2 regions of the Rheinheimera sp. UJ51 genome follow, and region 2 is predicted to be linked to the other one. Evidence: predicted binding sites of a transcription regulator. Region 2 holds the regulator's gene; the other holds the start of a gene.
What was found. The regulator sigma-54, encoded in region 2, starts transcription at its own class of promoters, with help from an activator protein. The targets are predictions, from matches to a motif close to TGGCANGNTNCNTGCTT.
Positions count from the first base shown of each region.

Region 1 (7,241 bases), on a different contig from region 2:
CGTGATGGTCAGATCGCTCAAACAACCACAGAAGATGATCAGCAAAACATTGCCGAGTTACAACAGCAACTGGGGCAACCCGCTTGGAGTTCCGCCATAACGGCCATTTCAGCAAAGGCAGCCTTTCGCGCTACCGTACCTGATCGTTTACCTATAGTCGGTCAGATGGCGGCGCTGAAAAACCTATGGGTGATGACAGGTTTAGGGGCTCGAGGCTTATTATATGCACCGCTACTGGCGGAATTACTCGCCTGTCAGTTGTCGGCAGAACCGCTACCGCAGGGCAGCCATGCTATAGCACAACTGGCTGCTAATCGCTTTAACAAAGACTAGTATTGCAAGATAAAGCGAGTAAAGACGCTTTAGTTTAGCTTGGCCTAGGCGTCTGTGCATTAACATAAAAATACTCGCAACAGCCTAATGCCGATCAGTTAAGAACTTTTCAGATCGGTTGACCGATCCAGTGGTTGGTATATAAAGGCCTACAGAATAAACACTGTAGGCTTTTTTTATGCATATTGGTCAGGCTTTGGAAACGGTTTTAGTAAATAGTCACAACGTTAATGTTGAAAGTTTGTCAGATGTTTTAGACCCTGGACTTATTGAAACAGGGCTTAGTATTGCCGGTGTATCTACTATCAGAACTCGCCGTATACCAATGGAGCAGATGGTATGGGCAGTATTGGGGATGGCTCTGTTTCGTAATATGTCCATAAAACAGCTTGTATCTCAGATGGATATATTGCTGCCTGGCAAAGTACCTTATGTTGCGCCAAGTGCCATCGTCCAAGCCAGACAGCGCTTAGGCTACGAAGCGATAGAGCATATATTTAACCTCACCGCCGGACATTGGAATCAGCAAGCTGACCATCCCAATTGGTGCGGATTAACACTATTAGGTGTGGATGGTGTCGTGTTTCGAACCGAAGACACACCAGAGAACAGTGCCGCATTTGCCAGAACAAGGTCACAAACGGGTGAAGCCTGCTATCCGCAAATTCGAATGGTATGTCAGATGGAGTTAACGAGTCATCTGCTCACCGCCAGCCGGTTTGACAGTGTTGAGGCTAATGAAATGATTTTGGCTGAGGACTTAATCCCGCATACCAGTGATAACTCACTGACGTTATTCGATAAGGGGTTTTACTCACTAGGTTTGCTTTATAAATGGCAAAGTACTGGAAAGCAACGCCATTGGTTACTGCCATTAAAAAAGCATACGCAGTATGAAGTAATTCGCTCATTGGGCAAACAGGATCAACTGGTAAGATTGACCACAACGCCTCAGTCACGTAAGAAGTTCGCAGACTTACCGCATACAATTGAAGCGAGATTACTCACTAAAACCATTAAAGGCAAAGAAGTCAAAATACTCTGTTCTTTGGTAGATCCCATGCGTTTTCCTGCAGCTGACATTGTTGATTTGTACTCGACCCGCTGGGAAATCGAACTGGGTTTCAGGGAAATAAAGCAGTCAATGTTGCAGAATACCTACACACTGCGCTCAAGAAAACCAGATATGGTGAAACAAGAGCTGTGGGGAGTATTGCTGGCCTATAATTTGATCCGGTATCAGATGGTGCTTATGGCCGCTTCGTTAGGAAAAGATATCACGCCAAGTCAGCTGAGCTTCAAAGAATCAGCAAGTTACATCGTATTCCAGTTAGCGACATTACCCTACGTTTCGCCGGGAAGAGTTCCAAAAGTGGTGATGAATATTACCGAAATGGCGTCCTACTTCTTACTACCTGGACGCCGAGAGCGATGTTATCCTCGCTGCCTAAAGTCGAGTAAGCAGAAATACCCTGTCCGAAAGAAAAATGCCGGTCAGCTTAACTGACCGGCATTACGCAACAGCCTGTTTGCGCTCGCTAAACCCAGCCGCGCAGCAGGTACCACTGGAAATACTTCATCGCCAGTAGTAGTCAAAGCAGCGGAAACTTTGCTAAGGTTAATCAAGCTATTACTGATTAAACAAGGAAGCCTTATGAGAAGTTGGATTGTCACCTTAGGTTTGCTGCTCAGCGTCAGCGCAGGGCAATTAGCCGCTGCACCGGCTTTTCAGCAGATCCCGCTGCCAAATGATGCGCAAGAAATGGCCCGCCTAGAAACAAAGATGCCGGCGGTATTGCATTATTTTAGCCAACAAACTCAGCAAGACTTGTTGCTGTTTTATATCACCGCTTTAGGTGAGCCTAATCAGCAGAAAACCTTAGCAACGCAAAAGCAATTGTATTTCTTTCGCGAACAGCAGCAGATCCGCGTGGTGATTGCCGAGCGCAATGGCTGGCGTGAAGTGTCTGTGATGGTTCAGGGCCGCTAGGCCCTGCTTAAGGTTTTGCCATTTGTAACACGACACGACGGTTAACCGCCCGGCCTAATGAGGTTTCATTCGCGGCCACATGCCGACGCTCACCGAAACCTTCTATTTGTACTTTATCTTCAGTAACCCCAGCAGCAATGAAGAATTCTTTAATCTTTTCAGCCCGCTGCACCGACAATTGTTCGTTCATCCAACGTCCGCCATAGCTGTCGGTATAGCCTTGTAACTCTATCGATTCGATTTCACTGTCGTACTTAAGATATTCCGCTATCTGGGTTAAACGTCGACGAGATTCTCGGCTGAGTTGATCGCCGCCGCTCTCATAACTTAGTACCGTAAAGGCAATATCATCAAAGCTGTAAGGCAATAATGCTGCGATACAATGACTAAAGGCTTGGTATTGTGCGGGAAACTGCACTGGGTTTAACGCGGCCACCACTTTATCGTAAGGGCTGTACCAATCGGCGTAGTAGAACGTTGGGCTAAACCCCTGCTCTAATTCAGTGAGTAAGGTCCAAGCCACTTTTTTAGGCAGATCACCGTTAAATTGCTTTAACAGTTTCATACTGGCCACCGCTTTGGTTTTTTCACCCGCACGCCATTGCGGTGGTACCGACATCACTTCGGCGAGATCGTAATTATCTGGCAGGCGCAGCATGCTCAATTCAAAATCCATATTCAACGCTTTACCGGCTTGGCTACGAAAAATCGCTTTGCCAAAATTGGGGATCTCATGCTCTAGCTGACACTGCAATGGCGTATTTTTACTTAATAGCCAACTAGACTGCTCAATGCTGGCAGAATATTGACGCCATTGTGTCGACGCCGCCACACAGTTAAACGCAGTCAAACTCAGGCTAGTACAAAAAACATAGGCTAAAGCACGCATAGGCTTAGGTTAATCCCTTTAATTTATCGTTTAATCACAGCAAAAGACGCTTCTGTAGCATAATGTCAAACCGCGCCCTTTGAAAAACTAAGCAAGCATTGTGCCTAACACAAGACCTAAGCCGTATTTTTTGGCATAATAGCGCCATCTTTGGTAATTGACCTATCTGTGAACGCAACGATGCCCGCTCAAACCACTTCCTTATTGGCTCGCCGTTTTCGCGGTTACTACCCTGTAGTTATCGACATCGAAACCGCTGGCTTTAATGCTCAAACCGATGCCATGCTAGAAATTGCCGTAAATTTACTGACAATGGATGAAACGGGCCAACTGCTCCCGGGCGAAACGCTGCATTTTCATGTTGAGCCGTTTGAAGGCGCTAACCTTGATGCCAGCTCGTTAGCCTTTAATGGTATTGACCCTTTTAATCCGCTTCGTGGCGCGGTTAATGAACGCGAAGCCATTGGTGAGATCTGTAAAGCGGTACGCAAAGCCCAGAAAGCCGCAGGCTGCCAGCGCTCAGTTATTGTGGCGCACAACTCAGCGTTTGACCAAGGCTTTTTTAATGCCGCGATAAACCGGCTAAATTATAAACGCTCGCCGTTTCATGCTTTCGTTTCTTTTGATACCACCAGCTTAGCCGCGCTGGCGTTAGGCCAAACCGTATTAGCCAAAGCCTGTGCCCAAGCAGGTATAGCCTTTGATGCGAAAGAGGCTCATAGCGCCTTGTATGACACCGAACGTACCGCAGAATTATTTTGCTATATCGTCAATCGCTGGCAACAACTCGGTGGCTGGCCACTGGCTGACGCCTTAGCTGAAGAATCAACCGATGCTGAGAGTGAGGCCTTAACTGCGCCAACGGACGAAGCCTAAGAGTTAAGACGAAAGATGCAGAGGGATGTGGCAAAAGCAGGTGATTAGCCGCATCGCGAATAACATTGAAGCGGCCAACGAGGCCGCTTCGCATGCAGGCTATTATTCAGCGCTGGTTTCTTTTTGACGCGCGGCCGCGTCCTTGATCAACGGCTGTAATTCAGCACGTTGAAACATTTCTAATATGATATCGCAACCACCCACTAATTCACCTTCTACCCATAACTGTGGGAAAGTTGGCCAATTGGCGTATTTTGGTAATTCAGCCCGAATATCCGGGTGCAGCAGAATGTCCACAAAAGCAAATTGCTCACCGCAAGCTATCAGCGCTTGAGACGCCTGGGCAGAAAAACCACAGCTTGGGAATTTTGGTGATCCTTTCATAAATAACAGGATCGGGTTTTCAGCGATTTGCTGTTTGATTTTATCTAGCGTTTCCATAGTGTCCTCACGGTTTAACATGACTGTGTCAATATTTTACCCTGTATTAGGCCGCCAAGCACTTGAGTTTTTCAGAAAGAACCCAATATCTGCTAGACAGATAATAATGTCCCGGCAGCAGCCGAGTGGCAAAGCCCAATCGCTCAACGAATAAACTTGAGTATTTTAGTCAGGTTTTGTAGTCTAAGCGATGCAGACACATTTAACAACGTGAACGGAGAGCAACAATGGCCTTTGAATTACCAGCATTACCTTATGCGAAAGATGCGTTAGCCCCACATATTTCTGCGGAAACTTTGGAATACCACTACGGCAAGCATCACAATACCTACGTCGTAAAATTAAATGGTTTAGTTGAAGGCACACCTTATGCCACTCAATCGCTAGAAGAAATCATTCGTTCAAGTGAAGGCGGCGTATTTAACAACGCAGCCCAAGTTTGGAACCACACTTTCTATTGGCATTGCTTAGCGCCAAATGCTGGCGGCCAACCAAGCGGCGCATTAGCTGATGCCATCAATGCGAAATGGGGTTCGTTTGATGCCTTTAAAGCGGCATTCAACGACAAAGCCGTGAACAACTTCGGTTCAAGCTGGACTTGGTTAGTGAAAAAAGCTGATGGTAGTTTAGATATCGTCAACACCAGCAATGCTGGCACGCCAATCCAAGATGCGTCAGTGACACCGATCATCACTGTCGATCTGTGGGAACACGCTTACTATATCGATTACCGCAACGCACGCCCAACTTACTTAGACGCCTTCTGGGCCCTAGCTAACTGGAACTTCGCTGCAGAAAACTTCGCTAAATAATTTTTACGCAGTTTTTGCTCAATACCCAGCTTCGGCTGGGTATTTTTTTGTTTATGCTAATTACCGCCTCAGTACAAGCGTTGCATAAACTGTACAAGCTCGTGCAAAATCATTTTTGCTAAATAGGCTAATTTAAACAAAATTTCCTTACTTCTGCGCAAACCCTACGTTTAGTGTCTACCCTTAAAGTAACAGCTGATTGCAGTTTTCCCGATTATAGAGCTGGAGGGTTATATGAGCATATTCGAGCATTACAAAGCACGCTATGAAGCACACAAAGAGGAAGAGCTGACCATACAGGAGTATCTGGCGCTATGTAAAAAAGATAAAAGTTGCTATAGCAGCGCCGCGGAGCGCTTATTAATGGCGATTGGCGAACCCGAACTAATTGATACCTCGCAAGACACCCATCTCAGTCGATTATTCTCCAACCGCGTGATTGCTCGCTATCCGGCTTTTGCCGAATTTTATGGCATGGAAGATGCCATTGAGCAAATCGTTTCTTACCTGAAACATTCGGCGCAAGGTTTAGAAGAGCGCAAACAAATACTGTATTTATTAGGGCCTGTTGGCGGTGGTAAGTCGTCATTAGCTGAAAAACTTAAGCATTTAATGCAGCAAGTGCCGATTTACTATTTAAAAGGCTCTCCAGTACAGGATCATCCACTGTGTTTGTTTGATGTAGATGAAGACGGCGAGCTGTTACAAAAAGAATTTGGTATCTCAAAACGCTACCTACGCTCCATTATGTCACCTTGGGCCAGCAAGCGATTACATGAATTTAACGGTGATATCAGCCAATTCCGTGTGGTAAAACGCACGCCTTCGATTCTTGATCAGCTGGCTATCGCTAAAACCGAACCCGGCGATGAGAACAACCAAGATATTGCCGCACTGGTCGGTAAAGTAGACATTAGACAATTAGAACATTTCGCACAAAATGACCCCGATGCCTACAGCTATTCTGGCGCGCTATGCCGAGCTAATCAGGGTTTAATGGAATTTGTTGAAATGTTTAAAGCGCCTATTAAGGTGCTCCACCCGCTTCTTACTGCGACACAAGAAGGCAATTACAACGGTACCGAAGGCCTATCGGCACTGCCGTTTGATGGCATCATTTTAGCGCACAGTAATGAGTCAGAATGGCAAACCTTTCGCAACAACAAAAATAATGAGGCGTTTTTAGATCGGGTGTATATCGTCAAAGTGCCTTATTGTTTACGTGTTAGTGAAGAGCTAAAAATTTACCAAAAATTGTTAGAGCACAGCGAGCTGACTAAAGCACCCTGTGCACCTGGCACCTTGGCAGCGCTTGCCCAATTCGCCGTATTATCGCGGCTCAAAACCCCCGAAAACTCCAGTATCTATTCCAAGATGCGGGTCTATGATGGCGAAAGCTTAAAAGATACTGATCCTAAAGCAAAATCCTATCAAGAATACCGCGACTATGCCGGTATTGATGAAGGCATGACCGGTTTATCAACACGCTTTGCTTTTAAAATTCTTTCTCGGGTCTTCAACTTCGACAGTAGTGAAGTCGCGGCCAACCCAGTACATTTGTTTTATGTGTTAGAGCAGCAAATCGAGCGTGAGCAATTTCCTGCAGATACCGCTGAACGTTATTTAGAGCACTTAAAAGGGTTTCTAACGCCAAAATATGTCGAATTTATTGGTAAAGAAATCCAAACCGCTTACTTAGAGTCTTATTCCGAATACGGACAAAATATCTTTGATCGTTACGTCATTTATGCTGACTTCTGGATCCAAGATCAAGAGTATCGCGATCCTGAAACCGGTCAGTTATTTGACCGAGCAGCGTTAAATGCTGAGTTAGAAAAAATTGAGAAACCCGCAGGGATCAGTAACCCCAAAGATTTCCGTAATGAAATCGTTAACTTTG
Region 1 covers NZ_JAJHOG010000004.1:383,166-390,406, reverse strand. Annotated here, with positions in the region: gene mnmC (bifunctional tRNA (5-methylaminomethyl-2-thiouridine)(34)-methyltransferase MnmD/FAD-dependent 5-carboxymethylaminomethyl-2-thiouridine(34) oxidoreductase MnmC) at 1-333, shown strand, start outside; gene LMJ53_RS07740 (IS4 family transposase) at 512-1,840, shown strand; gene LMJ53_RS07735 (hypothetical protein) at 1,988-2,323, shown strand; gene LMJ53_RS07730 (flagellar protein MotY) at 2,331-3,212, opposite strand; gene rnt (ribonuclease T) at 3,393-4,088, shown strand; gene grxD (Grx4 family monothiol glutaredoxin) at 4,191-4,529, opposite strand; gene sodB (superoxide dismutase [Fe]) at 4,757-5,341, shown strand; gene LMJ53_RS07710 (PrkA family serine protein kinase) at 5,576-7,241, shown strand, end outside.
Region 1: LMJ53_RS07730 (flagellar protein MotY) is a predicted target of sigma-54. The motif match lies at 3,302-3,318, and genes of this name have one in related genera.

Region 2 (7,241 bases):
CGCTTTAGGTTCCAATATCACAAACATCTTAATGGTCATTGGGGTTATTGCCCTATTCAAACCGATAACAGTTGCTTCATTAACCTTGAAGCGCGAATTTCCGTTAATGCTGTTTTTCACCTTTGTTGGATACTATTTTTTATCAGACCATAACTTAACGCGGGCTGAAGGTATTATCTTGCTTATCGCTTTTTTCAGCTTTATCAGTTTGTTGGTGTACTGGGGTAAGCATGCCAGCCCAACCGATCCGCTTATCAGCGAAATTGAATCAGAAATTCCACCACCAACCTCTACCCTAAAAGCGGTGTTTTGGGTTATCGCCGGCTTAGTGTTGTTATTAGCCAGTTCACAGCTATTGGTTCAGGGTGCAGTCACCATTGCGCGTTATGCTGGAATGAGCGATTTAATCATCGGCTTAACAATTATTGCTATTGGTACCAGTTTGCCCGAACTCGCCGCTAGTGTCATAGGCGTACTAAAAGGCGAAGATGATCTGGCGCTGGGCAATATTATCGGCTCGAACATTTTTAACATTTTAGCCGTGTTAGGCTTAGGCGCCGTGATTGGGCCTTCAACACTCGATGTTAATGCCGGTACGCGGGATAGCTACGTGATGATCGCGGCGGCCTTTGCACTGTTATTAATGTCAATACGTATCGGCAAGCAACAACGTATCAATCGATTAGAAGGTGGCTTGCTTTTAAGCGGCTTTATTGGCTACCAATATTTGTTATTCACTCATTTGGCGTAAACTTGGTTATGACCACAAAGACTTTCCGTGAACAGGCTTTAGCGGTATTACGCATCGAAGCCGAAGCCGTTCGACAACTTGAACAATATCTGAATGATGATTTTGAGCGCGCTTGTCAGCTGGTACTTGATAATAAAGGTAAAGTTATCGTCAGCGGTATTGGTAAATCTGGCCATATTGCCAACAAAATCGCGGCAACCCTCGCCTCTACCGGCTCTCCGGCTTTTTTTGTGCATCCAGGCGAAGCGAGCCACGGTGATTTGGGTATGTTGTCAAAAGACGATATCGTTATCGCCATCTCCAATTCAGGTGAAACAGCAGAATTACTGACCATAGTGCCAATTATCAAACGCATGGGTATTCCACTGATCGCCATGACCGGGAAAGCGGATTCTACGTTAGCGCGCTTGGCCGATATTCATTTATGTGTTGCTGTACCTCAAGAAGCTTGCCCACTTGGCTTAGCGCCCACCGCCAGCACCACGGCGACATTGGCCATGGGTGATGCCTTGGCTGTCGCAGTATTAGATATCAGAGGTTTTTCAGCCGATGATTTTGCGTTATCACATCCCGGTGGCAGCCTTGGTCGCAAGTTATTGTTGCGCTTAGAAGATTTAATGCATAAAGAGAATTTAGTGCCTATCGTACCGCAAGAGGCAAGTATTAAAGATGCCTTATTAGAGATTTCACGCAAAGGGCTCGGCATGACCACCGTGGTCGATGCACAAGGTCGCTTGGCTGGGCTTTTTACAGACGGTGATTTACGGCGCATTCTTGATCAACGTATTGATATTCACAGCACCTCCATAGCCAAGGTGATGACGGTCAATTGCATTACGGTAAAAGCAGAAATGCTCGCCGCAGAAGCGTTGAATATTATGCAGCAACGAAAAATTAATGGCCTGATCATAGTTAACGAGCAGCGCGAGCCAATCGGCGCCATGAATATGCACGACTTACTGCGAGCAGGAGTAATGTAACATGGACTTATATCGCCAGTTGTACCAAGCTATCAGTGATACTAACGCCAGCCGCGCGGCTGATATTAAATTACTTATCTGTGATGTCGATGGTGTATTTTCGGATGGGCGTATTTACTTAGGTAATCAAGGTGAAGAGCTAAAAGCCTTTCATACCCGGGATGGCTATGGCATTAAAGCACTGCGCCAAGCGGGCATAGAAGTGGCTGTGATAACAGGGCGACAATCGGCCATCGTGGAGCAGCGTATGAAATCGCTAACTGTGCCCTATATTTATCAAGGGCAAGAAAATAAAACGGCCGCGTTTCAAGCGCTGCTCGCTGAACTGCAATTAGATGCCAGCCAAGTCGCTTACATCGGTGATGATTTGGCCGATTGGCAAGTCATGCAACATTGTGGCTTAGCCGTCGCGGTAAAAGATGCACATCCTTATTTGCAAAAGCACGCCCATTTAGCCACGTCATTACCTGGCGGTTTTGGTGCAGTGCGCGAATTATGCGATCTGTTACTCATTGCGCAACAGCGATTTTTACAATTTGATGGCAGCAGCTCATGAGAAAGTTTTTTGTGCTCATCGTCATGTTACTCGTGATAGTCGCGGGCTACCTGTGGTTGAATCCCAACGTTGAGCAAGTGGATCTGCAAGTGGATCGAGAATTTCAACCGGATTACATTGCTGAAAATGTTACCTTGCGCATCTACGACAATGAGGGCTATATTGCCGATCATGTGCAGGCACTGAAATTAGAGCATTTTGAACAGCTCGGCTTTACGCAGTTTGATCAACCGCGCTATACCCTGTTTAATAAAGCGCATCAGCCTGCTTGGGAAATCAGTAGCTTACAAGGCGTCTGGTTTCCTGAAGATAAGATTATTTTGGAAAACCAAGTGGTTTTGCAAAACAAACAAACCCTAGGTTTAGTAGAGCGGGTTGAAACGGCCTCATTACAACTGATGTTGCCTGAAAAAAGTATTCATACGCATGAAATCGTTCAGATCACCGGCGCCGGTTTTTTCATTAAAGGGCAAGGTATGCATGTCGATTTAACAAAAGAAACCATGCAATTGCAAAAGCATTTAGAGACGGTATATTTCAATGAAAATTAATAGCTTAATGATTGTTCTGGCCTTTTTTTCTGCCGTCAGTTTGGCCGCCGAACCGGATCATAAACAGCCTATTTCGGTCGATGCAGATAAAACCTTAGCCTCATTAATTGACAGCATTGCCAGTTATGCCGATAACGTTGTAGTACGTCAGGGATCCATGTTGATCAAAGCGGATAAACTTGAAGTCGACGCCAGTGCCGGTAAAGGTAAAGAGGTGTTTATTACAACAGGCTCACCGGCGACCTATTCACAAACTTTGCAAGGTGATCGTCCTGTAACCGCTCAAGCGAATGAGATCCGATTTGACCGTGCCAGCCGCATTTTAACCTTATCGGGTAATGCCGAAGTAATGCAAAGCGGTAGCTTAGTGCGCGGTGCCGTGATCCGTTACAACATTGAATTACAACAATTAAGTGCTGAAGGTGAGCAAAATCGTCGCGTTACCACGATTTTCACCCCAGAAAACAAGGACACTCCATGAAGTTAGTGGTCTCGCACCTCGCCAAAAGCTATAAAAGCCGGCAGGTAGTGAAAGATGTCAGCTTAGAAGTTAATGCAGGGCAAATTGTCGGTTTATTGGGCCCTAACGGTGCAGGTAAAACAACAACCTTTTACATGATTGTTGGCTTAGTTCCCTCGGATAAAGGCACCATTACCCTCAACGAGCAAGATATTACTTTTGCTCCTATCCACCAACGTGCCCGCGCCGGCATTGGTTATTTACCGCAAGAAAGCTCGATTTTTCGTAAATTGACCGTGCATGAAAACTTATTGGCCATTTTGCAAACCCGCAAAGATTTAAGCACGCAACGCCGCGCTGAAATTGCCGATGATTTATTAGAAGAATTTCATATCGGTCATATCCGCAACAGTTTAGGGATGGCGTTATCTGGTGGCGAGCGTCGTCGGGTTGAGATCGCACGGGCGTTAGCCGCTGATCCCGCTTTTATTTTATTAGACGAACCGTTCGCTGGGGTTGACCCAATTTCAGTACTTGATATCAAAAAAATCATTCAACACCTCGCCCAACGTGGCATTGGTGTTCTCATTACTGACCATAATGTACGTGAAACGTTAGATGTTTGTGAAATCGCTTATATTGTCAGTCATGGCGAACTGATTGCAGCGGGCTCTCCGCAAGATGTTCTCGCAAATCAGCAGGTGCGTGATGTATACCTAGGTGAGCAATTCAGGCTATAGTAAAGAAGATAGAACGCAACTGCGCATTCAGGAGAGAATTACAGGTACATGAAGCCCTCTTTGCAACTCCGCCTAGGACAACAGCTTACCATGACGCCACAACTGCAACAGGCGATACGCCTATTACAGTTGTCTACCATTGAGCTACAGCAAGAAATACAGGAAGCGTTAGACGCGAACCCGTTACTCGAAGGCGACGATGATTTCGAACGTCAGCCAGATGAGGTTGATCACAGCCTTGGCAATATCAATCGCGATACCCTTGACGATCCACGCAACAAAAACTCAGAGCAAAAAGACGTAGCCGATCGCGATACCAGCGATGATCTGAATCAACAAAACATTCAAGAAGATTTACCGCTAGATAATAACTGGGATGACTTAGTCAGTGCCGCTCCAGTTAGCAGTGGCAACATGCCTGATGACGATATGGTGTATCAGGGTGAAACCAGCGATACCCTGCAAGATTATTTACGTTGGCAAATGCAACTCACGCCCTTTTCTGAAATCGACCGGGCTATTGCTGAAATCATTATTGAAGCCATCGATGACAATGGTTTTTTAAGTATCAGCTGCGAAGAAATACTCGACTCACTGCAATCTAACGAAGTCGAGGCCGACGAAGTTGAAGCCGTGATTAAACGCATTCAATTATTTGATCCGGTCGGGGTCGGTGCTCGTTCGGTGCAAGAGTGTTTACTGGTGCAATTACGACAGTTTGAGCCAACGACACCCTATTTAAATGATGCAAAACAAATTATTAGCAACTATACCGAATTTTTAGCGAATAGAGACTTTCGTTCTTTGATGCGCGTGACTAAACTCAAAGAAGAAGAGTTAAAGGAAGTCATGCAGTTGATCCACAGTTTAAATCCACGGCCGGGTGCGGATGTGATTAAACAAGAGCAACAGTATGTTATTCCTGATGTCACGGTGACAAAAGTAAAAGGTCGCTGGCAAGTCGAATTAAACGCTGATGCTATGCCCAAAATACGGATCAATCAGCAATATGCGGCGATGAGCAAAACCGCTAAAAACACCGCTGATACGCAATTTATTCGCTCGCACTTGCAAGAAGCTAAATGGTTTTTAAAGAGCTTAGAAAGCCGAAACGATACTTTGCTTAAAGTAGCCAATTGCATTGTGCAGCAACAACAAGCCTTTTTTGAGCATGGTGAAGAAGCCATGAAACCAATGGTGTTGAATGATGTTGCAGAAATGGTCGGTATGCATGAGTCGACGATCTCACGCGTCACCACCCATAAATATATGCATACACCGCGTGGAATTTTTGAACTTAAATTCTTTTTCTCCAGTCATGTTAGTACAGAGAGTGGTGGTGAATGTTCTTCCACTGCCATTCGCGCCTTTATTAAAAAATTGGTGGCGGCAGAAAATCCGGCAAAACCGCTCAGTGACAGTAAAATGGCGGAGATTTTGTTAGAACAAGGGATAAACGTGGCTAGGCGAACTATCGCTAAATACCGCGAATCGTTGTTTATTCCGCCGTCAAATCAACGAAAGACCCTGCTGTAAGTGTCTTAACTAAAAGGAAGAGTCTATGCAAATCAATTTAACAGGCCGTCACGTCGAAATTACCGAAGCCTTAAAAGATTATGTCGAGAATAAATTTGCTAAGCTAGAGCGTCATTTCGAGAACATTAATAATGTACATGTCATCTTAAACGTGGAAAAATTACAACAGATTGCCGAAGCTAAAATCCATCTCACCGGTGGTGAAGTGTTTGCGGTGTCTGAGAACGAAAACATGTATGCTGCGATTGACCAGTTAATAGACAAACTCGATCGGCAGGTCATTAAACACAAAGAAAAACTGTCACGACACTAAGACATTATTATGAATTTAAACGCGATGTTAGCGGAGAACTGCACGAAAAGTGCAGTTCTATTTAACAGTAAAAAACGTATCCTCGAATATATCGCCGAACTGGCTCACCAGCAGCTTCCCGAACTATCCGAATACACGATTCTTGAAGCCTTAATGACCCGTGAAAAACTCGGTTCAACCGGCATCGGTGGCGGCATCGCCATTCCTCACGGCAAACTTGACTGCGTAACCCAACCGATATTGGTGTTTGTGGTCAGTAAAGACCCTATCGCGTTTGATGCGATAGATAATCAAGCTGTCGATATTTTTTGCGCTATTTTAATACCCACGGAGCAATGCCAAACGCACCTAAGTACGTTATCCGGTATTGCCAAACTGTTAAGTCAGAAAGATTTAACCAAAAAAATCCGCCATGTCGAGTCAGATGAACAACTGTATCAGCTACTCCTCGACTATAGCCAAAAAACAGGTGAGTCATGAAACTACTCGTCGTCAGTGGCCGCTCAGGCTCTGGCAAATCGGTTGCTCTGAGAGTCATGGAAGATCTCGGCTATTACTGCGTCGACAATCTCCCGGTTAATCTATTACCGACTCTGGCAACTGCAGTAATGGGCCAATATGAACGCGTTGCCGTGAGTATTGATGTGCGTAACTTACCGGGCGATCCCGATGAGTTATCAGACATTTTGTCATATCTGCCGCGCAAGCTGGAACTGACGATTTTATATTTGGATGCGGATCACACCACGCTAATTAAGCGCTTTAGCGAAACGCGTCGCTTGCATCCGCTATCCCATCAAGCGATGTCGCTCGATGAAGCCATTTCGCGTGAACAACAGTTATTAGATCCTATCTCTAGCCGCGCCGATTTATATATCGATACCACTGAACTGAATGTGCATCAGTTGGCCGAGCAATTACGTGAGCGGATCTTAGGCCAAAAGACCGGCCGTTTAGTGATACTTTTTGAATCCTTTGGTTTTAAATATGGTATTCCAAAGGATGCCGACTTTGTGTTCGATGCGCGGTTTTTACCCAACCCACATTGGGAGCCGGATCTGAAACCGCTCACTGGTATAGATCAGCCTGTTAAAGATTACCTCGCTTCACAAGACGTGGTGGCAAAATACACGTGGCAGATCAATACCTTTATCGCCAGCTGGTTACCTCATCTCGAGCGTAACAATCGCAGCTACTTAACGATAGCGATTGGTTGCACTGGTGGCCAGCATCGTTCTGTGTATATCGCACAAAGCCTAGCCGAAACCTTCCGCAGCCAACGCGAAGATGTACAAATTCGCCATCGGGAATTAGTCAGACATCATGGCCGATAAGTTAGCTGCAACAGTCACGA
Region 2 covers NZ_JAJHOG010000002.1:354,115-361,355, reverse strand. Annotated here, with positions in the region: gene LMJ53_RS03700 (calcium/sodium antiporter) at 1-751, shown strand, start outside; gene LMJ53_RS03695 (KpsF/GutQ family sugar-phosphate isomerase) at 760-1,731, shown strand; gene kdsC (3-deoxy-manno-octulosonate-8-phosphatase KdsC) at 1,733-2,287, shown strand; gene lptC (LPS export ABC transporter periplasmic protein LptC) at 2,284-2,838, shown strand; gene lptA (lipopolysaccharide transport periplasmic protein LptA) at 2,828-3,319, shown strand; gene lptB (LPS export ABC transporter ATP-binding protein) at 3,316-4,038, shown strand; gene LMJ53_RS03670 (RNA polymerase factor sigma-54) at 4,087-5,574, shown strand; gene hpf (ribosome hibernation promoting factor) at 5,600-5,887, shown strand; gene ptsN (PTS IIA-like nitrogen regulatory protein PtsN) at 5,897-6,367, shown strand; gene rapZ (RNase adapter RapZ) at 6,364-7,221, shown strand; gene LMJ53_RS03650 (HPr family phosphocarrier protein) at 7,211-7,241, shown strand, end outside.